3 regions of the Pantoea sp. RCC30.1 genome follow, and region 2 is predicted to be linked to each of the others. Evidence: predicted binding sites of a transcription regulator. Region 2 holds the regulator's gene; each other region holds the start of a gene.
What was found. The regulator PhoB, encoded in region 2, activates phosphate uptake and scavenging genes when phosphate is short. The targets are predictions, from matches to a motif close to CTGTCATAAAACTGNCNNAT.
Positions count from the first base shown of each region.

Region 1: a site for PhoB is predicted at 3,920-3,939, ahead of pstS (phosphate ABC transporter substrate-binding protein PstS). Genes of this name have one in related genera too.
Region 3: a site for PhoB is predicted at 3,111-3,130, ahead of ugpB (sn-glycerol-3-phosphate ABC transporter substrate-binding protein UgpB). Genes of this name have one in related genera too.

Region 1 covers NZ_JBXUHX010000003.1:212,619-220,274, reverse strand. The annotation lists gene AC2LB6_RS05060 (F0F1 ATP synthase subunit epsilon) at 1-364, shown strand, start outside; gene glmU (bifunctional UDP-N-acetylglucosamine diphosphorylase/glucosamine-1-phosphate N-acetyltransferase GlmU) at 525-1,895, shown strand; gene glmS (glutamine--fructose-6-phosphate transaminase (isomerizing)) at 2,050-3,879, shown strand; gene pstS (phosphate ABC transporter substrate-binding protein PstS) at 4,045-5,088, shown strand; gene pstC (phosphate ABC transporter permease PstC) at 5,175-6,137, shown strand; gene pstA (phosphate ABC transporter permease PstA) at 6,134-7,024, shown strand; gene pstB (phosphate ABC transporter ATP-binding protein PstB) at 7,070-7,656, shown strand, end outside.
Region 2 covers NZ_JBXUHX010000007.1:46,396-54,051, reverse strand. The annotation lists gene AC2LB6_RS08480 (AAA family ATPase) at 1-2,236, opposite strand, end outside; gene sbcD (exonuclease subunit SbcD) at 2,233-3,432, opposite strand; gene phoB (phosphate response regulator transcription factor PhoB) at 3,630-4,319, shown strand; gene phoR (phosphate regulon sensor histidine kinase PhoR) at 4,334-5,647, shown strand; gene AC2LB6_RS08460 (PstS family phosphate ABC transporter substrate-binding protein) at 5,667-6,587, shown strand; gene AC2LB6_RS08455 (cobalamin-independent methionine synthase II family protein) at 6,752-7,656, shown strand, end outside.
Region 3 covers NZ_JBXUHX010000004.1:104,384-112,039, reverse strand. The annotation lists gene ugpE (sn-glycerol-3-phosphate ABC transporter permease UgpE) at 1-784, opposite strand, end outside; gene ugpA (sn-glycerol-3-phosphate ABC transporter permease UgpA) at 781-1,668, opposite strand; gene ugpB (sn-glycerol-3-phosphate ABC transporter substrate-binding protein UgpB) at 1,723-3,039, opposite strand; gene livF (high-affinity branched-chain amino acid ABC transporter ATP-binding protein LivF) at 3,444-4,157, opposite strand; gene livG (high-affinity branched-chain amino acid ABC transporter ATP-binding protein LivG) at 4,159-4,926, opposite strand; gene AC2LB6_RS05675 (high-affinity branched-chain amino acid ABC transporter permease LivM) at 4,923-6,194, opposite strand; gene livH (high-affinity branched-chain amino acid ABC transporter permease LivH) at 6,191-7,117, opposite strand; gene AC2LB6_RS05665 (branched-chain amino acid ABC transporter substrate-binding protein) at 7,252-7,656, opposite strand, start outside.

The DNA.
Region 1 (7,656 bases), on a different contig from region 2:
TCTGGTACAGAAAATTCAGGTGTCAGGTAGCGAAGGTGAACTGGGGATTTTCCCTGGCCATGCGCCGCTGCTGACTGCCATTAAGCCTGGAATGATCCGTATCGTGAAACAGCACGGCGAAGAGGAGTATATCTACCTCTCTGGCGGCGTGCTGGAAGTGCAACCGGGCAGCAGCACCGTTCTGGCCGATACCGCGATCCGCGGTACCGATCTGGACGAAGCGCGTGCTCTGGAAGCAAAACGCAAAGCAGAAGAGCACATGAACAGCAGCCACGGCGACGTGGACTATGCTCAGGCCTCTGCTGAGCTGGCGAAAGCCATTGCTAAACTGCGCGTGATCGAACTGACCAAAAAAGCGATGTAATCCAGCTTTATGCGTCACGAAATGCCAGCCCTCGGGCTGGCATTTTTTTTGTCTGCGGCGCCCGATCTGCCTGTCCGCCTAATTTCGGCCTGAGAAAAATGTAGTAATCTCAACCTCAAACCGTTTTACTTTCACCCGTAAAAATTCACTCAGGATAGTTATGTCTAACAGTGCGATGAGTGTGGTGATCCTTGCTGCTGGCAAGGGCACCCGTATGTATTCCGATCTGCCTAAAGTTCTGCATACGCTGGCAGGCAAACCGATGGTTCAGCACGTCATTGATGCCGCCAAAGGGCTGGGCGCACAACAGGTGCATCTGGTTTACGGACACGGCGGCGATCGTCTGAAAGCGACCCTCACTGACTGCTCGCTTAACTGGGTGCTGCAGGCTGAACAGCTCGGCACCGGTCATGCGATGCAGCAGGCCGCGCCTGCCTTCGCCGATGATGAAGATATCATGATGCTCTATGGCGACGTGCCGCTGATCACGCAGGCGACATTACAGCGTCTGCGAGAAGCAAAACCGCAGGGCGGCATTGGCTTACTCACCGTGGTACTGGATGACCCTACCGGCTATGGCCGTATTGTGCGTGAGAACGACACTATCACTGGGATTATCGAACAGAAAGATGCCAGCCCGGCGCAGCTCACCATTAAAGAGATCAACACCGGCATCCTGATCGCCAACGGCGGCGATTTAAAACGCTGGCTTGCGCAGCTCACCAACAACAATGCGCAGGGTGAGTATTACATTACCGATATTATCGCGCTGGCGCATCAGGAAGGTCGGGTGATCAACGCGGTCCATCCTGACCGCATCAGTGAAACCGATGGCGTGAATAACCGGCTGCAGCTGGCGACATTAGAACGCACTTACCAGGCTGAACAGGCGGAAAAACTGCTGCTGGCCGGCGTGATGCTGCGCGATCCGGCGCGTTTTGACCTGCGTGGAACGCTGACGCATGGACGTGATGTTGAAATCGACACTAACGTCATTATTGAAGGTCAGGTCACGCTGGGCTCGCGCGTCAAAATTGGCGCGGGCTGCATCATCAAAAACAGCGTGATTGGCGATGATTGTGAAATCAGCCCCTATACGGTGATCGAGGATGCTAATCTCGCCACCGCCTGTACCGTCGGGCCATTTGCCCGTCTGCGTCCTGGCAGCGAGCTGGCGCAGGCCGCCCACGTGGGCAACTTCGTCGAAATGAAGAAAGCGCGTCTGGGTAAGGGATCGAAAGCGGGTCACCTCTCCTATCTCGGTGATGCGGAGATTGGCGACAACGTGAACATCGGTGCAGGCACTATCACCTGCAACTACGATGGCGCGAACAAATTCAAAACCGTGATTGGCGATGACGTATTTGTAGGTTCAGATACTCAACTGGTGGCCCCGGTCAGCGTCGCGGCAGGCACCACCATTGCGGCGGGCACGACCATCATGAAGGATGTGACCGAGGCCGGTCTGGTTTATAACCGTAAAGAACAGAATCACAAAGCGGACTGGCAGCGTCCGGTGAAGAAAAAATAATTTTTTTAACGGCCCGCTTTATGCGGGCCGATGCAGTGCAGTGCCAAAACTATAATCCCCACTCTCTACAAGGCTCGGGGAACCGGCAAAGCCGGATATCAGGTCGCATGACAACAGAAGTGGCGAAAAGCCATGTAGTCAGGAAAACATCATTATGTGTGGAATTGTTGGTGCAGTAGCACAACGCGATATCGCAGAAATTCTGCTGGAAGGTCTGCGTCGTCTTGAATATCGCGGATATGATTCGGCCGGTCTGGCCGTGGTCGATCGTCAGGGACACGTCACGCGCCTGCGGCGGTTAGGAAAAGTGCAGAAACTGGCGGCAGCCGCTGAACAGCAGCCGCTGATTGGTGGCACCGGCATTGCGCACACTCGCTGGGCAACTCATGGTGAGCCATCGGAAGCGAATGCGCATCCGCACATCTCAGAGCACATCATCATCGTGCACAACGGCATCATTGAAAACCATGAGCCGCTGCGTGCTGAGCTGATCGAGCGCGGTTACGTCTTTGCCTCTGAAACCGATACCGAAGTGGTAGCGCATCTGGTTCATTGGGAGCAGAGGCAGGGCGGTTCACTGCGTGAAGTGGTGCTGCGCGTGATTCCGCAGCTGCGCGGTGCCTATGGCATGGTGATCATGGACAGTCGCGATCCGTCACTGCTGGTGGCGGCCCGTTCCGGCAGCCCGCTGGTTATTGGCCGTGGGATGGGTGAAAACTTTATCGCCTCGGATCAGCTGGCTCTGCTGCCGGTGACCCGCCGGTTCATCTATCTGGAAGAGGGGGATATCGCCGAGATCAGTCGCCGTGATGTCACGATTATTGACCGTGAAGGCAACACCGTGACGCGTGCCGAGATCGAATCGAACCTGCAATATGATGCCGGTGACAAAGGTATTTACCGTCATTACATGCAGAAAGAGATTTACGAACAGCCGATGGCGCTGAAAAGCACCCTCAGCGGCCGGTTCAGCCAGGGGCAGGTTGACCTCAGCGAACTGGGCGCAGGCGCAGAAGCGCTACTGAGCCAGGTGGAGCATATCCAGATTATCGCCTGCGGTACCTCCTACAACTCCGGCATGGTGTCACGCTACTGGTTTGAGTCACTGGCCAATCTGCCCTGTGATGTGGAGATCGCCTCCGAGTTCCGTTATCGCAAGTCAGCCGTTCGCAAAAACAGCCTGCTGATCACCCTGTCGCAGTCGGGTGAAACGGCAGATACCCTGGCGGCGCTGCGTCTCTCTAAAGAGCTGGGCTACCTGGGCTCGCTGGCGGTCTGCAACGTAGCCGGTTCGTCACTGGTGCGGGAATCTGACCTGGCATTGATGACCAAAGCGGGCACCGAAATTGGCGTCGCCTCCACCAAAGCGTTCACCACCCAGTTAGCAGTACTGCTGATGCTGGTGGCGAAACTGGGCCGTCTGAAAGGGATGTCTGCCGATACTGAACATGAGATCGTTCATGCACTGCAGGCGTTGCCGAACCGGATTGAGCAGATGCTGGCGCAGGATAAGCTGATTGAGAATCTGGCAGAAGGCTTCTCTGACAAGCATCACGCGCTGTTCCTGGGGCGTGGCGATCAATATCCGATTGCCATGGAGGGGGCGCTGAAGCTCAAAGAGATCTCTTACATTCATGCGGAAGCCTATGCCGCAGGCGAGCTGAAACATGGCCCGCTGGCGCTGATTGATGCGGACATGCCGGTGATCGTGGTGGCACCTAACAACGAACTGCTGGAGAAGCTTAAATCCAACATCGAAGAGGTACGTGCACGCGGCGGCCTGCTCTATGTATTTGCGGATCAGGATGCGGGCTTCAGCGACAGTGACGGGATGAAGATCATCCCGTTGCCGCATGTCGAAGAGGTGATTGCGCCTATCTTCTACACTGTGCCGCTACAGTTACTCTCCTATCACGTCGCCCTGATCAAAGGGACCGACGTCGATCAGCCACGTAACCTGGCAAAATCGGTTACTGTGGAATAACCTGGTGGGCCCCGTCGCGGGCCCACTTTACTCTGGCTCTCTGTCATATAACTGTCATATTTCGTACATTTCACTGTCATCAAACTGTCCTATTTTCCCTCCTGCAGCAATCACAGATTCTTACTAAAACGGCCCCAGGCCTGACTTTTCTCCCCTGGAGGGAACATGACACTGATGCGTAGCACCGTAGCCCGAATCCTCGCCACCACCTTCGCCGTAAGCGCGGTATCTGCTTTTGCGGCCACCGATCTCACTGGCGCAGGCGGGACGTTCCCGGCGCCGGTTTATGCCAAGTGGGCAGCAGAATATCAGCAAGCCACCGGTAGCAAAATCAACTACCAGGGCATCGGTTCATCTGGCGGCGTTAAACAGATCATCGCCAAAACCGTTGATTTCGGTGCGTCCGATGCGCCAATGAAAGATGAAGATCTGCAGAAAAATGGCCTGTTCCAGTTCCCTACCGTCATCGGTGGCGTGGTACTGGCGGTTAACCTGCCAGGCATCAAGTCAGGCCAGCTGACGCTGGATGGCAAAACAGTCGGTGATATCTACCTCGGCACCATCAAAAAGTGGAACGACCCGGCGATCGCCAAACTTAACCCGGGCGTAAAACTGCCAGAGACCAACATCAACGTGGTGCGTCGCGCTGATGGTTCAGGCACCTCATTCGTCTTCACCAGCTATCTGGCGAAAGTGAACCAGGACTGGAACAGCAAAATTGGTAAAGGCAACACCGTTAACTGGCCAGTGGGCCTGGGCGGCAAAGGCAACGACGGCGTCGCCGCGTTTGTTCAGCGTCTGCCAGGTTCAATTGGCTACGTGGAATATGCCTACGCCAAACAGAACAACCTGACCTACACCAAACTGGTCGATGCCGATGGTAAAGCGGTCGCACCAAGCGAGACAAGCTTCAGTAATGCCGCGAAAGGCGCTGACTGGAGCAAATCGTTCGCACAGGATCTGACCTTCCAGAAGGGCGCTGATGCCTGGCCAATCTCCTCAACCACCTTCATTCTGATCTACAAAGATCAGGCGAATGCGGCCAAAGGCGCTGAAGTGCTGAAATTCTTCGACTGGGCTTATAAGAAAGGCAGCAAAACCGCCACTGCGCTGGATTATGCTGCGCTGCCAGAGAGCGTGACCGAGCAGATTCGCGCCGCCTGGAAAGCCAACATCAAAGACAGTTCTGGTAAAGCGCTTTATCAGTAATTGACCGACCCTGACCGGGCAGTGTTCCGGTCAGACCCAACGGGCGGCTCATGCCGCCCTGATAACTTCTGAAGACTGAGACTTCTATGGCTGCAACGAAGCCGGCATTCAAAGCCCCAGGTAAACAAGGTGACAAGATTTTTGGCGCGCTGGTCAGGCTGGCTGCGCTGATTGTGCTGTTACTGATGGGTGGCATTATTGTCTCCCTGATCATCTCCTCGTGGCCCAGCATCCAGAAGTTTGGTTTCGCCTTTTTGTGGACCAAAACCTGGGATGCGCCTAACGAACAATTTGGCGCACTGGTACCGATCTACGGCACCCTTGTGACCTCTACCATCGGCCTGATTATCGCCGTGCCAGTGAGTTTTGGTATCGCGCTGTTCCTGACCGAACTCTCACCCGCCTGGCTGCGTCGCCCACTGGGCACCGCCATTGAGCTGCTGGCGGCTATCCCGAGTATCGTTTACGGCATGTGGGGCCTGTTTGTTTTCGCGCCGCTGTTTGCCGAATATTTTCAGACCCCGGTTAACGACGTGATGTCAGGTATTCCGATTGTCGGCGAGCTCTTCTCTGGCCCCGCTTTTGGTATCGGTATTCTCGCGGCGGGGGTGATTCTGGCAATTATGATCATCCCGTATATCGCCTCGGTCATGCGCGACGTGTTTGAGCAGACCCCGGTAATGATGAAAGAGTCAGCCTACGGCATCGGCTGCACCACCTGGGAAGTGATCTGGCGCGTCGTACTGCCGTTTACTAAAAATGGCGTGATTGGCGGCGTAATGCTGGGACTGGGTCGTGCGCTGGGCGAGACCATGGCGGTGACCTTTATCATCGGCAACACCTACCAGCTCGACAGCCCGTCGCTGTTTATGCCGGGTAACAGCATCACCTCGGCGCTGGCCAACGAATTCGCTGAAGCGGAGTCGGGCGTTCATGTCGCCGCGCTGATGGAGCTGGGACTGATCCTGTTTGTGATTACCTTTATCGTGCTGGCGATTTCAAAGCTGATGATTATGCGACTGCAGAAAAGTGAAGGAGCGCGCTCATGACCACGATTGAAATTCAGGCGCGCGCCGAACTGGACGCATCACGCCGTAAAATGCAGTCCTGGCGCAGCACTAAAAATAAAATTGCGCTGTCGCTGTCGCTGCTGACCATGGCATTTGGCCTGTTCTGGCTGGTGTGGATCCTGTTCACCACCGTCACGCGCGGCGTAGATGGGCTTTCCTGGTCCCTGTTCACCGAATCAACGCCACCGCCGAATACCGCGGGCGGCGGTCTGGCGAATGCCCTGGCCGGCAGTGGATTACTGATTTTCTGGTCTACTTTCTTTGGCACACCACTGGGCATCATGGCGGGTATCTATCTGGCGGAGTATGGGCGCAAATCGGCCCTGTCAGAAGTGATCCGCTTTATTAACGACATTCTGCTTTCGGCACCCTCAATTGTGGTCGGCCTGTTCGTCTACACCCTGGTGGTAGCGAAGATGCAGCACTTCTCCGGCTGGGCCGGGGTGATTGCGCTGGCGCTGCTGCAGGTGCCAATTGTGATTCGTACCACCGAAAACATGCTGCGTCTGGTGCCAGACAGCATGCGTGAAGCGGCTTACGCGCTTGGCACGCCTAAGTGGAAGATGATCTCGGCCATCACCCTAAAAGCCTCGGTTTCCGGCATCATCACTGGCGTGCTGCTGGCGATTGCCCGCATTGCAGGTGAAACGGCCCCGCTGCTGTTTACGGCGCTGTCGAACCAGTTCTGGAGCACCGACATGATGCAGCCGCTGGCGAACCTGCCGGTCACCATCTTCAAGTTCGCCATGAGCCCGTTCGCCGAATGGCAGAGCCTGGCCTGGGCAGGTGTGCTGATTATTACTCTTTGCGTGCTGTTGCTGAACATTGTGGCGCGGGTGATTTTCGCCAAAGGTAAACACGGTTAACTTCCGGTGCGGCCCTGTGCGGCGCCGTAATAAGAGAGATGAATTATGAGTATCGCGACAGCATCAGCCGATAAAATTCAGGTCCGTAATCTGAACTTCTATTACGGCAAGTTTCATGCGCTGAAGAACATCAACCTGGATATCGCTAAGAATGAGGTCACCGCGTTTATCGGGCCCTCGGGCTGTGGTAAGTCGACCCTGCTGCGTACCTTCAATAAAATGTACTCACTCTATCCGGAGCAGCGGGCCGAAGGGGACATTCTGCTGGATGGCGAAAACATTCTGGCGACTCAGCAGGATATCGCGCTGCTGCGCGCCCGCGTCGGCATGGTGTTTCAGAAGCCGACGCCGTTCCCGATGTCGATCTATGACAATATCGCCTTTGGCGTGCGCCTGTTTGAAAAGCTGTCGCGTGCCGATATGGATGAGCGCGTACAGTGGGCGCTCACCAAAGCGGCGCTGTGGAATGAAACCAAAGACAAGCTGCATCAGAGCGGTTACAGTCTCTCCGGCGGCCAGCAGCAGCGTCTGTGCATTGCACGCGGTATCGCAATTCGCCCGGAAGTGTTGCTGCTGGATGAGCCCTGCTCCGCGCTGGATCCCATCTCTACCGGCCGTATTGAAGAGCTGAT
Region 2 (7,656 bases):
GTTGCTCCGCCTGCAGATGTTGCTGCCAGGCCTGCAACTGCTGAAGATGGTGATCTTTTGCGGCCTGACGCGCCTGTTCGGCGGCTTCCTGCGCCTGTCGCTGCTGCTCAAGCTGGCTTTCACGTTCGCTTTGCTGCTGCTGCCACGCGGCTAAGGCCTCGCGATCGGCAAGCGGGAAGGTAAGTGCCAGCTCACCGCTCAGCGCCTGCCATTGCTGCTCAAGCTGGTCGAGCTGACGCTGATTCTCCGCGATTTCATCGTGCAGAGTCTGCTGCTGCAGTGCGGACTGCTTCAACTGTTCGCTTTTTGCCGTGCCCGCTTCGCGCAATGCCTCGGTTTGTTGCTGCAGTGCAGCCCGGCGCTGCTGGTTAGCACTCACTTCCAGTGTGCTGTAGGCCTCGACGGCAGGATGAGTGCAGGAGCCGCACAGCGGGCAGGGCTGATCGGCAGTGAGACGAGCGCGGTAATCACTGAGATCGACAATCTGCTGCTCCAGCGCGCAGATTTTTTCGACGTCATCCAACTGCTGCTTTTCACGTTTCCACGTCTCGCGCAGGGTCTGGAGTTCCGCTTCACTCTGCTGATGCGCTTTTTCCAGCGCGCTTAGCCGCTGCTGACGCTGCCCCAGCTGCTGGTGCAGCGGCTGCCACTGCGCAGAGAGCAGCAGCAGTTGCTGACGCGCCGGACGGCTGTTCTGCAACTGGCTTAATGCCAGCCGCAGTGCGGCTGGCGGATGCTGTTCCTGAAGCGAAGTTAGTGCTTGCTCCGCCTGCAACAGTGCCTGGCGGGCCTGTTGCTCCGCCTGCTGGCGAGGTTGCGCCTGTTGTGCCTGCTGTTGCTGCTTTGCAAGCTGTGCGTCGATCTGTTGCCGCTGCTGCTCGCGTTGCTGTGTCAGTCCCGCCAGCGTCGCCTCACGCTGTGTCAGCAGAGCAAAGTTCTCCTGCCATACTGGCAGTGAAGCGCCCCAATGCGCCAGATCGGCAAGCTGCTCACGTAACTGATGCTGATCAGCAATAGCCTGCTGCACTGACGTGACCTGCCGCTTCTGCTCCGTCAGGCTGGCCTGGGTCTGGTCGGCATGTTGCTGCAGACGGCTATTTTCCTGCTGCAGCTCCGCAAGATGCTGCTGCAGCGTGCTGATCCGCTGATCCAGCGGCAGAACCTGTTCCGTCAGCAGGTTCTCTTGCTGCTGCTGTTCCTGCAGCGCCTGCTGGCGGGCCATCTGGCTGGCCGCGTAATTCTGCTGATGCTGCTGCTGTTGGGTCTGCGCCTGTTGCTGCGCCGCTGTAAGTTGCTGACAGCGGCTCTCAATCTGCTGCTGTTCGGTGCGTAATGCGTCGCGCTGCTGCAGTTTTACCCGCAGCTTTTCAGCCGGTTCGCTGCGAGCCAGCCGCAGGCGGTCCGTCTCAGCCGCCTGGGATGCGGCCTGGGCCTGCTGTACTGCCACTTCAGCCTGCTCACTCTCCTGCTGTAACTGCTGCGCCTGCTGCTGCCACTGTTGCTGTTGCTGCGCCTGTTGATAGTGGGTGCTAAGCCGCTGTTCCGCGTCGGTCAGATCGGTGAGCTGCTGTTGCAGCGCGTCGCGTGCGTCGCTATCCAGCAGCGCCATCGCACCCGCCTGGCTGCGTAGCAGATCCAACTGAGTTTTCGCCTCTTTATGGCGCTCGTAGATAGCGGCGGAAATCAGGCCGTAAATTTCTGTGCCGGTCAGCTCCTCCAGCAGTTCGGCGCGCTCACTGGCTTTGGCGTTGAGGAAGGCGGCGAACTGGCCCTGTGACAGCATCATCGAGCGGGTAAAGCGTTCGAAATCAAGACCGGAGAGGGTTTCGATCATCTTCAGCTTGTCACCGACTTTATCGGCAACAATGATGTTGTCGGCGCAGCGCGCCAGCTCAACGCGCGGTGCCTGCAGCTTGCCGTCGGCGGTGCCGCGCGCACGGTTCTGGCTCCAGAAGGCGCGCCAGGCTTCGCCTTTGATCTCAAACTCTACTTCAGCCAGACATTCGGCACAGTCGCGCGTCATCAGCGCATTCTGGCTCTGGGAAATCGCGCCCAGGCGCGGCGTCTGGTGATAGAGCGCCAGGCAGATCGCGTCCAGCAGCGTGGTTTTACCCGCCCCGGTTGCCCCGGTTATGGCGAACAGGCCGTTGCTGGCAAAGGGTTCGGCGCGGAAGTCGATGAACCATTCACCGCGCAGAGCATTGAGGTTTTTAAAACGTAGGGTGAGGATCTTCATTGGGGCTCTTCCATGGCGGCCAGCGTCTGGCGGAACAGGGTGGTCATCTCGTCGATTTGCGCCGGCTGCAGCTCTTCATCCAGCGCCAGGCGGCGGGCAAAGACCTCCTCCACCTTCAGCTCACTCAGGGTTTCATTGTCGAGCCGCGCCAGGCTCTGCTGCCGTTGTTCACGGCTGCGGCGCAGCAGCAATACCTCGACCGGCAGCGTGGCGGTCAGGGTTTCGACCTGACGTTGCAGATCGCTGAGGTACTCCTGCGTGGTGACTTCGATGTCGAGCCAGGTGGGCTTCTCCTGCTCTGCCGTACTGAAGGCGTTTAACTGCTCCGCAATCTGCGCCAGCGATCCTTTCAGTACCTGCATTGGCTGCGCCTGCGGCACGACCAGCGGCGTGACCGATTTCAGGCCGCTGGCCGCCAGTTCCAGCAGGAAGACGCTCTTTTCAGTCCCCAGCTCATCAAAGCTCAGTGGAATCGGCGAGCCGCTGTAGCGGATATGCTCGCTGCCCGCGACGCGCTGGGCGCGGTGAATATGGCCCAGCGCAATGTAATCAGCCGCCGGAAAGGCGCTAGCCGGGAAGGCATCCAGCGTGCCGATATAGATGTCACGCACCGAATCGCTCTGGCTGACGCCGACGGTGGTGAGGTGGCCGGTGGCGATGATCGGCAGCGCATAACCCAGCGCCTGGGCAGCGGCGAAACGCTGCTGATAGTGATGGGCGATCGCCTCCAGCAGCAAGGTCTGTTTGTCACGTCCCGACTGACCCGCCCGGCTGCGCAGGATATCGCGCGGCCGCAGATAGGGTATGGCACACATCAGCGCCCCCGGTTCGCCCTGACGGGTGTTGAGCAGCAGCACATCCGCCTGCTCCTGCGGCGTGGCGATCACCCGGGTGTTGAGACAGGCGAGCAGCTCGCGCGACTCATTCAGCGTCGCCACGGAATCGTGGTTGCCCGCCAGCACAATCAGCTGACAGCCGGTGGGCTGCAGCGCCACCACAAATCGGTTAAACATCTCGCGGGCGTAGCTGGGCGGCGTGCCGGTATCAAACAGATCGCCTGCAATAATCAACGCATCCACCTGATGTTGTTCAATCTGGATCAACAGCCAGTCGAGAAACGCCTGATGTTCGGCTGCCCGACTTTTGTTGTAAAAGAACTGCCCCAGATGCCAGTCCGCAGTATGAATGATGCGCATGATGAGTCCCTGCCGTTGTGATTCGCCCGGCGATTATACTGGCTCTGCAGCCAAAGCAAAAAATTGTCGCTGCGCTGTCATAAATGATTACCAACGGCGTTACAGGCAGGTTATGTTTTTCATAAAAGTGTCACAAATCTGACGCATAATGGCGCCGCGAATCTCAGTGACAGCCGTCATAATCAGCAGGAGTAATAATGGCTAAGCGCATTTTGGTTGTGGAGGATGAAGCCCCCATCCGTGAAATGTTGTGTTTTGTTCTGGAGCAGAACGACTATCAGCCAATCGAGGCGGAAGATTATGACAGCGCCGTTGGCAAGCTGATTGAACCCTGGCCCGATCTGATTTTACTGGACTGGATGTTACCCGGTGGCAGCGGTATTCAGTTTATCAAGCATCTGAAACGTGAGGCGATGACGCGCGATATTCCGGTGATGATGCTCACCGCGCGTGGCGAAGAGGAAGATCGGGTGCGCGGCCTGGAAGTGGGCGCCGATGATTACATTACCAAACCGTTTTCACCCAAAGAGCTGATGGCGCGAATTAAAGCGGTGATGCGCCGTATTTCACCGATGGCGGTGGAAGAGGTGATTGAGATGCAGGGACTGAGTCTGGATCCCTCTTCACATCGCGTGATGTCCGAAACCACGCCGCTGGAGATGGGCCCCACCGAATATAAGCTGCTGCACTTCTTTATGACTCACCCGGAACGCGTTTACAGCCGCGAACAGCTGCTGAACCACGTCTGGGGCACCAATGTGTATGTGGAAGATCGCACTGTCGATGTTCACATTCGCCGTTTACGTAAAGCGCTGGAAGTCTCCGGCCACGATCGCATGGTACAAACCGTCCGTGGAACAGGCTATCGTTTCTCTGCCCGCTATTAAACGGAGCCTTTACCGTGCTGGAACGCCTCTCCTGGAAGAGATTACTGACAGAACTGCTGCTGGCCTGTCTGCCTGCGGCGCTGCTGGGCCTGCTGTTTGGCGGCTTGCCCTGGTGGCTGCTGCTGAGCGTGGTCATGGTGCTGTTATGGCATTTCCACAATCTGATGCGATTGTCGCACTGGCTGTGGCTCGACCGCACAATGACGCCACCGGCCGGGCGTGCCAGCTGGGAACCGCTGTTTTATGGCCTTTACCAGATGCAACTGCGCAACCGGCGGCGGCGACGTGAACTTGGTAATCTGATTAAGCGTTTCCGCAGCGGTGCCGAGTCGCTGCCGGATGCGGTGATCCTGACCACGGAAGAGGGCACCATTTTCTGGTGTAACGGCCTGGCGCAGCAGCACCTGGGGCTGCGCTGGCCGGAAGATAATGGCCAGAACATCCTCAATCTGCTGCGTTATCCGGAGTTCTCCCGCTATCTTCGCCAGCGCGATTTCGACAAGCCGCTGACGCTGGTGCTGAACAACAAACTTCATATGGAATTCCGCGTCATGCCCTACAGCGAGGGGCAGTGGCTGCTGGTAGCGCGTGATGTGACGCAGATGCATCAGCTGGAAGGGGCGCGCCGCAACTTCTTTGCCAACGTCAGCCATGAATTACGCACGCCGCTCACGGTGCTGCAGGGCTATCTGGAGATGATGAACGACTCGGTGATGAGCGAGCCTTCGCGCAGTAAAGCGCTGCACACCATGTCGGAGCAGACGCGCCGCATGGACAGCCTGGTCAAACAACTGCTGACGCTGTCGCGTATTGAAGCCGCGCCGGCGATCGATCTGAAAGAGAAGGTCGATGTGCCGGTGATGCTGAAGCTGCTGCAGCATGAGGCGGCGACGCTGAGTGGTGGTCGTCACGATATCCATTTCCATACCGATCCCCATCTGAAAGTGTTCGGCAACGATGAACAGCTGCGCAGCGCTATCTCCAATCTGGTTTACAACGCGGTCAATCATACGCCGGACGGTACGCGGATTGATATCAGCTGGCTGCGCGGCAAACAGGGCGCCACCTTCCGGGTGTGCGACAACGGGCCGGGTATCGCCTCAGAACATATTCCACGCCTGACCGAGCGTTTCTACCGGGTTGATAAAGCACGTTCGCGCGCCACTGGCGGCAGCGGGCTGGGGCTGGCGATTGTGAAACATGCTCTGAGCCACCATAACGCGCGACTCGATATCACCAGCGTGCCGAATAAAGAGACCTGTTTTACCTTTACACTGCCCGCGAGGTTGATTGTCAGCAGCGTGATGCAGGAGAATGCCGTTCATTAATCGCTGCCGGATCTCCCTGATGCGCCTCCTTCTTTTGTTGATCGTTACTCTGCTGCCGGGCCTGGCACTGGCCCAGCCCGTTACGCTATCCGGCAATCTCAGCAGCGTCGGATCCGATACGCTCGGCTATCTGATGACCCTGTGGGGTGAAGATTTCAGTCGCCAGGCGCCGGGCGTCAATGTGCAGGTTCAGGCCTCCGGTTCTTCTACCGCGCCGACTGCGCTGGCGGCGGGCGCCGCACAGCTCGGGCCGATGAGCCGCCCGATGCAGGCCGATGAGCGCCAGGCTTTTGAGGCGCGCTACGGTTATCTGCCTCTGGCGGTGCCGGTAGCGATGGATGCGCTGGTAGTGGTGGTGAATCAGCGTAACCCGCTGCAGCAGATTGAACCGCGTCAGCTCGACGCCATCTTCTCCGTTACCCGCCTGTGTGGTGCACACAGCGTGCCGCTGCGCTGGGGCGATCTCGGTTTAACCGGCGCGCAGTGGAACCAACGACCCATTCAGCGCTATGGTCGTAACTCTGCCTCCGGCACCTGGGGTTTCTTCAAACAGCAGGTGCTGTGCAAAGGCGATTTTCGCAGCGACGTGGCGGAATTCCCTGGCTCGGCCGCGGTGGTGCAGGCAGTGGCCGGTAATTCGCGCAGCATCGGCTACGCCAGTTTTGGCTTTCACCTCAGCGGCGTAAAAATGCTGGCGGTGATGAATGATCAGGGGCAGGCGATTGCCCCGGATGCTGATGCCATCCGCAGCGGCCGCTATCCCTGGGCACGTCCCCTCTATCTCTATGTTAATAAAGCGCCCGGCAAACCGCTGCCACCGCTGATAGCCGCGTTTCTGCAGCAGGTGCTCTCTCCGCAAGGTCAGCGGCGGGTCAGCGAAGCGGGCTATCTGCCGCTTTCAGACAGTCAGATGGCGCAGGCGCGTGCCGCGCTGCGTTAACCCCGCAAGTTGAATTTTTTTCATCATCACTGAATTTTCTTCAGTTGCAGATGAGCGCGCCTCATGCCACTCTGTATTCAGACATGTAGCCATCCAGATGGCTATTTATATCAGGATGCAATTATTTCCTGCCGTCATTACCGGCAGGAGAGACAGGAGTGATCATGCAAAGAGAAACCGCCCCTTTCCGTGCCGATACCGTTGGCAGCTTCCTGCGTCCCGCTGCGATTAAGCAGGCGCGCGAACAGTTTGCTGCCGGAGAGATTGATGCGGCAGCCCTGCAGCAGGTCGAAGATGATGCGATTCGCGATGTGGTAGCGAAGCAGCGTGAAAATGGCCTGAAAGTGGTCACTGATGGTGAGTTTCGTCGCGGCTGGTGGCACTTCGATTTCTTCTATGGCCTTGACGGCGTCGAGAGCTATGAAGCGGAGCAGGGTATCCAGTTTAATGGCGTGCAGACCAAAGCGCATGGTGTGAAAGTGGTTAGCAAACTCGGTTTCCCGGCGGATCACCCGATGCTGGCGCATTTTCGCTTCCTGCAGAGTATTGCCGGGGATGCGGTGCCGAAAATGACCATTCCCAGCCCCAGCGTTTTACACTTTCGCGGTGGCCGCAAAGTGATTGATGCAGAGGTCTATCCCGATCTGGCGGACTACTTCGAGGATCTGGCGCAGACCTACAAAGCGGCGATTAAGGCATTTTATGATGCGGGTTGCCGCTATCTCCAGCTGGATGACACCGTCTGGGCTTACCTCTGCTCTGAAGATCAGAAGCGCGATATCCGCGCACGCGGCGACGATCCGGATCAGCTGGCACAGACTTACGCGCAGGTGCTGAATAAAGCGCTGGAGGATAAACCTGCTGATCTGACCGTGGGTCTGCATGTCTGTCGCGGGAACTTCCGCTCAACCTGGATCTCAGAGGGTGGCTACGGGCCGGTGGCAGAAATCCTGTTCGGCAGCGTCAACGTGGATGCGTTCTTCCTGGAGTATGACAACGCCCGTTCCGGCGGTTTTGAACCACTGCGTTATATTAAGCCGGGCCATCAGCAGGTGGTGCTGGGCCTCAT
Region 3 (7,656 bases), on a different contig from region 2:
GCGGTGGGATCAGGGTTAATAACATTGCCGCCATCACTTCGTTCCACTGGGTCGGCGAGCCGCTGGTGGAGATCATGCTTTTGATCCCCGCAACCGCCGTGCCGAGACTGGCGTCATTGATGATCAGCAGCGGCCAGAGATACTGGTTCCAGCCGTAGATAAAGGTGATGACAAACAGCGCCGCCAGATTGGTTTTAGACAGCGGCAGAACAATGTCGATGAAGAAGCGCATCGCGCTTGCCCCGTCGATGCGCGCCGCTTCCACCAACTCATCCGGCAGCGACATAAAGAACTGGCGGAACAGGAAGGTGGCGGTCGCCGACGCCATCAACGGCAAGGTTAATCCGCTGTAGCTGTCGAGCAGATGAAGGTCGGCAATCACCTGCACCGTGGGGAAGATACGCACCTCAACCGGCAGCATCAGAGTGATGAAGATCAGCCAGAAAAAGAGCGTGCGTAGCGGAAAGCGAAACCAGACCAGCGCAAACGCCGACAACATCGACACCGTGATTTTGCCGACGGTGATGCCCAGCGCCATGATCATGCTGTTGAGGAGCATCAGGCCAAACGCCGGCCCGCTGCCGTTGACGCCGTGCGTCCAGATGCGCGAGATGTTCTCCCACAGGTGCGTACCGGGCACCAGCGTCATCGGCACCTGATAGACCGCCTCGTTATCCAGCGTCGCCGCCACAAAGGCGACATAGAGCGGAAACAGAATAGTGAGCACGCCCAGCACCAGCACGATGTGGCTGAAGATATCCAGTCCGCGTCGATTCTCAATCATTGGTATTGCACCTTACGTTCAACAAAGCGGAACTGGAGCACCGTCAGCCCAATGACCAGCAGCATCAGCACCACCGACTGCGCCGCGGACGAGGAGAGATCCAGCCCGGTAAAGCCTTCGCGATAGATTTTGTAGATCAGCGTGGTGGTCGCCTGCACCGGCCCGCCGCCGGTCGCGGCATCGATCACCGGGAAGGTATCGAAGAAGGCGTAGATCAGGTTCACCACCAGCAGGAAGAAGCTGACCGGCGTAATCAGGGGCAGTGAGAGGTTGAAGAAGCGACGCACCGGTCCGGCACCGTCAATCGCGGCGGCTTCCACCAGCGATTTAGGGATAGATTGCAGTGCGGCGAAGAAGAACAGGAAGTTGTAGCTCATCTGCTGCCAGATCGAGGCCAGCACCACCAGGAACATCGCCTGACCGCTGTTTTGCGCGTAGTTCCAGTTGTAGCCGATGTGGTTCAGCAGATAGCTGAACAGGCCAAGGCCTGGATTAAACAGGAACATCCACAGCACCGCGGCCACCACGGGCGCAACGGCGTAGGGCAGCAGCAGCAGGGTCTGATAGAGGCGGCGCAGTCGTACCACATAATCCACCAGCGCTGCCAGCAGCAGCGAGAAGACCATGCCGAACACCGTGACCATGCCGCTGAATTTGATGGTGGCCCAGAACGAATCCAGATAGTAAGGATCGGCAAACAGCCGTCTGAAGTTTTCCAGCCCGACAAAGCTGCTGGAGATGCCAAAAGGATCGAGGCTTTGCAACGAGTACCACAGCGCTTCACCGGCAGGCCAGAGAAAGAAGATAGCGGTAATCAGCAGTTGCGGCAGCACCAGAAGATAGGGCAACAGGCTGGTGCGAAAGACCGGACGAGATGAAGACATTGCGTACCTGACGTCAGAAAAGAGGGGCCAGCCAGGCTGGCCCGCATGGAGAGATTACTTTACCTGCTGCTGGAAGCGGCGCAGCAGCTCGTTGCCGCGTTTCACTGCGTTATCCATCGCGTTTTGCGGTGACTGTTTGCCGGTCCAGACGCTTTCCAGCTCTTCGTCGATCACGGTACGAATCTGCGGCATGTTGCCCAGACGCATCCCTTTGGTGAACGGCAATGGCGGCTTGTTCATCATCTGGCGGGTGGCAATATCCGCACCCGGATTCTTATCGTAGAAGCCCTGCTGTTTCGTCAGCTCGTAGGCGGCGGTAGTAATCGGCAGATAGCCGGTTTTCTGGTGCCATTCCGCAGCGATTTCCGGTTTAGCCAGGAACTGCATGAACTCAGCTACGCCTTTGTAGGTTGCCGCATCTTTGCCTTTCATCACCCACAGGCTGGCACCGCCGATCAGGGCGTTCTGCGGCGCATTCGGCACGGTATCGTCATACGGCATCATGCCAACGCCGAAGTTGAATTTGGCGTAATGACGGATATCAGCCAGCGAACCGGATGAGGCGGTAGTGATACCGCAGTCGCCGTTGTAGAACTTGGCGGTGGATTCATCTTTGCGGCCAAAGTAGGTGAAGTCCCCTTTCTTGTTCATCGCTTCCAGCTGTTCGATATGACGAACCAGTACCGGTTTGTTGAACTCCAGCACCGCATCGAGTCCGTCAAATCCGTTGTTTTCAGTCGCTACCGGCAGAGCATGCCAGGCGCTGAAGTTTTCAATCTGGATCCAGCCCTGCCAGCCGCTGGCGTAGCCACAGCTCATGCCCGATTTACGCAGTGCGGCGGCATCCGTCGCCAGCGCCTGCCAGGTTTTAGGCGGCTGGTCCGGGTTCAGGCCCGCTTTTTTAAAGGCGTCTTTGTTGTAGTAGAGCACCGGCGTCGAGCTGTTGAACGGCTGAGAGATCAGCTGACCTTTGCTATCGCTGTAGTAGCCCGCCACCGTTGGCACGAACTGTTTTTCATCGAAAGGAATTCCGGCATCTTTGAAGACCTGATGCACCGGCACAATCGCTTTTGAGGCCATCATGGTCGCCGTACCGACTTCATAGACCTGCAACACCGCAGGCGCTTTGCCGCTGCGCACAGCCGCAATTCCTGCTGCCAGGCTCTGCTCGTAGTTACCTTTGTAGGTCGGAACAATTTTGTAATCGGGATGCGTCTCGTTAAAACGCTGTGCCAGCGAATCCACTTCTTTGCCTAACTCGCCTTCCATAGAGTGCCAGAAAGGGATCTCAGTAGCGGCCATGGCATGGCTGCTGAGCGTCAGACCGAGCAGCGCGCTCATCAGGCTACGACGAAAGGTAACGACGGACATAGAATTTTCCTGTGCAGGTAAATACGCGTGAAATCACGGATTTCTGGTTCGCGAAGTAACATGACACGGGGAAATGACAGATTAATAACAACCAGATGACAGCCGGATGACAGGCTAAAGCGAGGAAAAGAGGACGCTGGCAGCGCGGCGGCAAAGTACCACCACCGCCAGGTTTTGGTTACATAATTTGCAAAGTGGTTGGGAAGTGAAAACATGTGATGCTGGTTTTCACTTCACCAGACTCAAAGGCTAATGGCGGCTCCACCATCATCGATATTCAAGGCCGTCGGCGTCGCAGGCAGTTCGGCGCCGGCCAGCGCACAGCATCCAGAGCGTACTGAAGTACGTGAGGAATTCGAGCACTGCCCGGTGTCGAAATGGCCAGTAAGCCAGGCCGTGCCCCATCAGGCACCTAAGTACGCGCTGCGGACGGCTTCGTTGGAGAGTAGCGCTGCACCTGTGTCTTCGAGCACCACATGCCCGTTCTCCAGCACATAGCCCCGATCCGCCAGTTTCAGTGCCTGATTCGCATTCTGCTCCACCAGGAAAATCGTCATCCCCTCGCTGCGCAGCTGCTCAATGGTGTCGAAGATCTGCTGAATAATGATCGGTGCCAGCCCCAGCGACGGCTCATCCAGCAGCAGCAGGCGCGGCTGGCTCATCAGCGCACGGCCAATCGCCAGCATCTGCTGTTCGCCGCCTGACATTGTCCCGGCGCGCTGGATTTTGCGCTCTTCCAGACGTGGGAAGAGTTCATACACGCGCTTAATCCGTGTCAGATAGTCCGGACGGCTGGCAAAAAAGCCGCCCATCGCCAGGTTCTCTTCCACCGTCATGCGCGAAAACACCCGCCGTCCCTCTGGCACGATGGCAATCGCTTCACGCATGATGCGCGCCGTTTGCCAGTCGGTGATGGCTTTACCATCAAAGGTAATCGTGCCCTGGGTCGCGCGCGGCTCACCGCAGAGCGTACCCAGCAGCGTGGTTTTTCCGGCTCCGTTAGCGCCAATCAGGGTGACGATTTCGCCCTGATTGATATAGAGGCTGACGTTGTGCAGCGCCTGAATTTTGCCGTAATGGGCGCTAACGTTCTCAATGGTTAACATCGCATTTGCCATCTCAGGCCTCTCCTAAATAGGCACGAATGACATCCGGGTTATTACGAATCTCCTCCGGCGTTCCGTTAGCCAGCGGCGTTCCCTGATTAACCACGTAAATACGGTCAGAAATGCCCATTACCAGCTTCATATCATGTTCAATCAGCAGCACCGACACCTTGTGTTCGCCACGCAGCTCTGCAATCAACGCGTCCAGCTCGTGGGTTTCTTTAGGGTTAAGGCCCGCCGCCGGTTCATCCAGCATCAGGATCTCCGGGCGTGTCACCATGCAGCGCGCAATCTCCAGCCGACGCTGCTGACCATAGGCCAGATTGCCCGCCTGACGGTTAGCAAGATCCAGCAGACCGACCCGCTCCAGCCAGGTCGCCGCACGGTCCAGCGCCTCACTCTCACTGCGGCGAAACGCCGGAGTCTTCAGCAGGCCGGAAAACACGCCGCTTTTCAGATGCTGATGTTGCGCGACCAGCAGGTTCTCAATCACCGTCATCTCACGGAACAGACGTACATGCTGGAAAGTGCGTACGATGCCCATCCGCGCAATCTTATGGCCCGGCAATCCTTCCAGATGCTGCTCACGCAATGTGATCGTGCCGCCAGTCGGCTTGTAAAAGCCGGTCAGGCAGTTGAACACGGTGGTTTTACCGGCACCGTTGGGGCCAATCAGTGAAACGATCTCCTGCGGACGCAGCTCCAGCGCCACATTGTTCACGGCTAACAGACCGCCGAAGCGCATCATCAGGCCTTCAACGGCTAATAAAGGCTGAATCATGCCTGCTCTCCTTTTTTAGCGGCTCTGAGCTTCAGATGCGGACGCTTCATCGGCAACAATCCCTGCGGACGCCAGATCATCATCAGCACCATCAGGCCACCCAGCACCAGCATGCTGTATTCATTAAGATCACGCATCAGCTCGCGTGATACCACCAGCAGAATGGCGGCCAGAATCACCGCAAACTGCGAGCCCATCCCGCCCAGAACCACAATCGCCAGCACAAAGGCAGATTCGACAAAGGTAAAGGATTCGGGGCTGACAAAGCCCTGACGCGCCGCGAACAGACTGCCGGCAAAGCCCGCAAACGCAGCACTGATGGTAAAGGCGGTCAGCTTGATGCGGGTCGGACTCAGGCCCAGTGAACGGCAGGCAATCTCATCTTCGCGCAGCGCTTCCCAGGCCCGCCCCAGCGGCATGCGGAGCAGCCGGTTAATCACGAACAGGGTCAGCACCACCAGCAGCAGCGCCACCAGGTAGAGGAAGATAATGCGGTCGCTGGGATCGTACTTCAGCCCAAAGAAATTATGGAAGGTATCCCAGCCGCCTTCACGCGGCGTACGGCCAAACTCCAGACCAAACAGTGTGGGTTTCGGGATCTGGCTGATGCCATTCGGGCCACCGGTCAGGGCGGTGTTGTTCAGCAGCAGAATACGCACGATTTCACCGAAGCCCAGCGTCACAATCGCCAGATAGTCACCGCGCAGTCGCAGCACCGGGAAGCCCAGCAGCAGACCAAACAGCGCAGCGACCATGCCGGAGAGCGGCAGGCACTGCCAGAAGCCGAGACCGTAATAGTGGTTCAGCAGCGCAAAGGTGTAGGCACCGATGGCGTAGAAGCCGCCATAACCCAGCACCAGCAGGCCAGAAAGGCCGACCACCACGTTTAAGCCCAGACCGAGCATCACGTAGATCAGCGTCATGGTAGCGATATCGACGGTGCCGCGTGACACCAGGAATGGCCAGGCAATCGCGGCGATAATCATCACCGTCATCACCAGCTTCTGCTTCGGCGTCGAGCCATCCAGGCCGGGTAACACCAGCGCCGGACCGGAGATTTTATTCAGGCCGCTTTGCCACACCGGACGCATAAGCTGGAACAGAAACACCACCGCACAGCCTGCGGCGATCCAGTTCCAGCGCACGCTATCGGCGTTCTGCACCACCAGATTAGTGCCATCCAGATTCAGACGTAGCCCCATAAAGAAGGTGGCGAGCACCAGCAGCATCACCGAGGAGATCAGAGCGTTGATAAAGGAAGACTTCATACTTTTTCGACCTCCGGGCGACCCAGAATCCCGGTGGGCATCACCAGCAGCACCACAATCAGCAGGGCAAACGAGACAACATCTTTATATTCCGTGCTGAGATACGCCGAGGTCAGCGCTTCAGCAATGCCCAGCACCAGGCCGCCAATCATTGCGCCCGGAATACTGCCAATCCCGCCCAGTACGGCGGCGGTGAAGGCTTTCATGCCCGCCATAAAGCCGATGAAGGGGTTGATCGAACCGTAGAACTGGCCCAGCAGCACGCCTGCGACTGCCGCCATCGCGGCACCGATCACAAAGGTCAGCGAGATCACGCGGTCGGTGTTAATCCCCAGCAGGCTGGCCATTTTCAGATCTTCAGCGCAGGCGCGACAGGCGCGGCCCATGCGGGAATAGCGGATAAAGGTCGTCAGCGCCAGCATCGCCAGGAACGTCACCACCCAGATCACAATCTGCATGGTAGAAATCGTGGCGGCAAAACCGTTGCTCTCGCCTACCGTCCACTGTCCGGTGATCAGGCTTGGCAGCGCCAGGTCGCGTGAACCCTGCGTCAGGCTGACGTAGTTTTGCAGGAATATCGACATGCCGATGGCGGAGATCAGCGCAATCAGGCGCTTGGACGAGCGCACAGGCCGGTAGGCGACGCGCTCAATGCTCCAGCCGTAGGCGCTGGAGATAATGACCGCCATCACAAAGCCAGCTGCAATCATCAGCCAGGTGGTGTCGATGCCCATCATCATCAGGGCGGCAATCACGATAAAGGAGACATAGCTACCGATCATGTATACCTCGCCATGGGCGAAGTTAATCATGCCGATAATGCCGTAAACCATGGTGTAACCGATGGCGATCAGCGCGTAGGTGCTTCCCAGGGTCACACCGTTAAACATCTGCTGAATAAAATAGAGGAACTGCTCGGACATACCTTGACCCTTACTTAACCGATCGCAGGCGATCGGGGTACAAAAAACGCCTGGCAGAGGAGCACCAGGCGTTCGTGTCGCTGATCAGAGGAAACCGGTTAACCGGCTTCCCGCTCACCACAAAACAGCCTGGTTTACTTCACTGCGGTCGAGGTGCCATCGGCATGCCATTTGAAGACGCCGAATTCAAAGCCCTTAAGATCGCCCTTCTCATCCCAGTTCAGGTTGCCCATCACGGTTGGCACAGCAGCGCCTTCCTTGAGGTTTTTCACGATAGCGTCCGGCTCAGCACTCTTGCTGCGCTCCATACCGGTTGCCAGTGACTGCAGTGCTGCATAGGTGGTCCAGACGAACGGTCCGGTCGGATCCAGTTTCTTCGCTTTCAGGGCTTCAACGATCGGTTTATTGGTTTCAACCTGGTCGTAGCGTTTCGGCAGGGTCACCAGCATGCCTTCAGAAGCCGCACCGGCAATGTTCGACAGAGAAGCGTTACCCACGCCTTCTGGTCCCATAAACTGGGTTTTCAGACCAGCAGCACG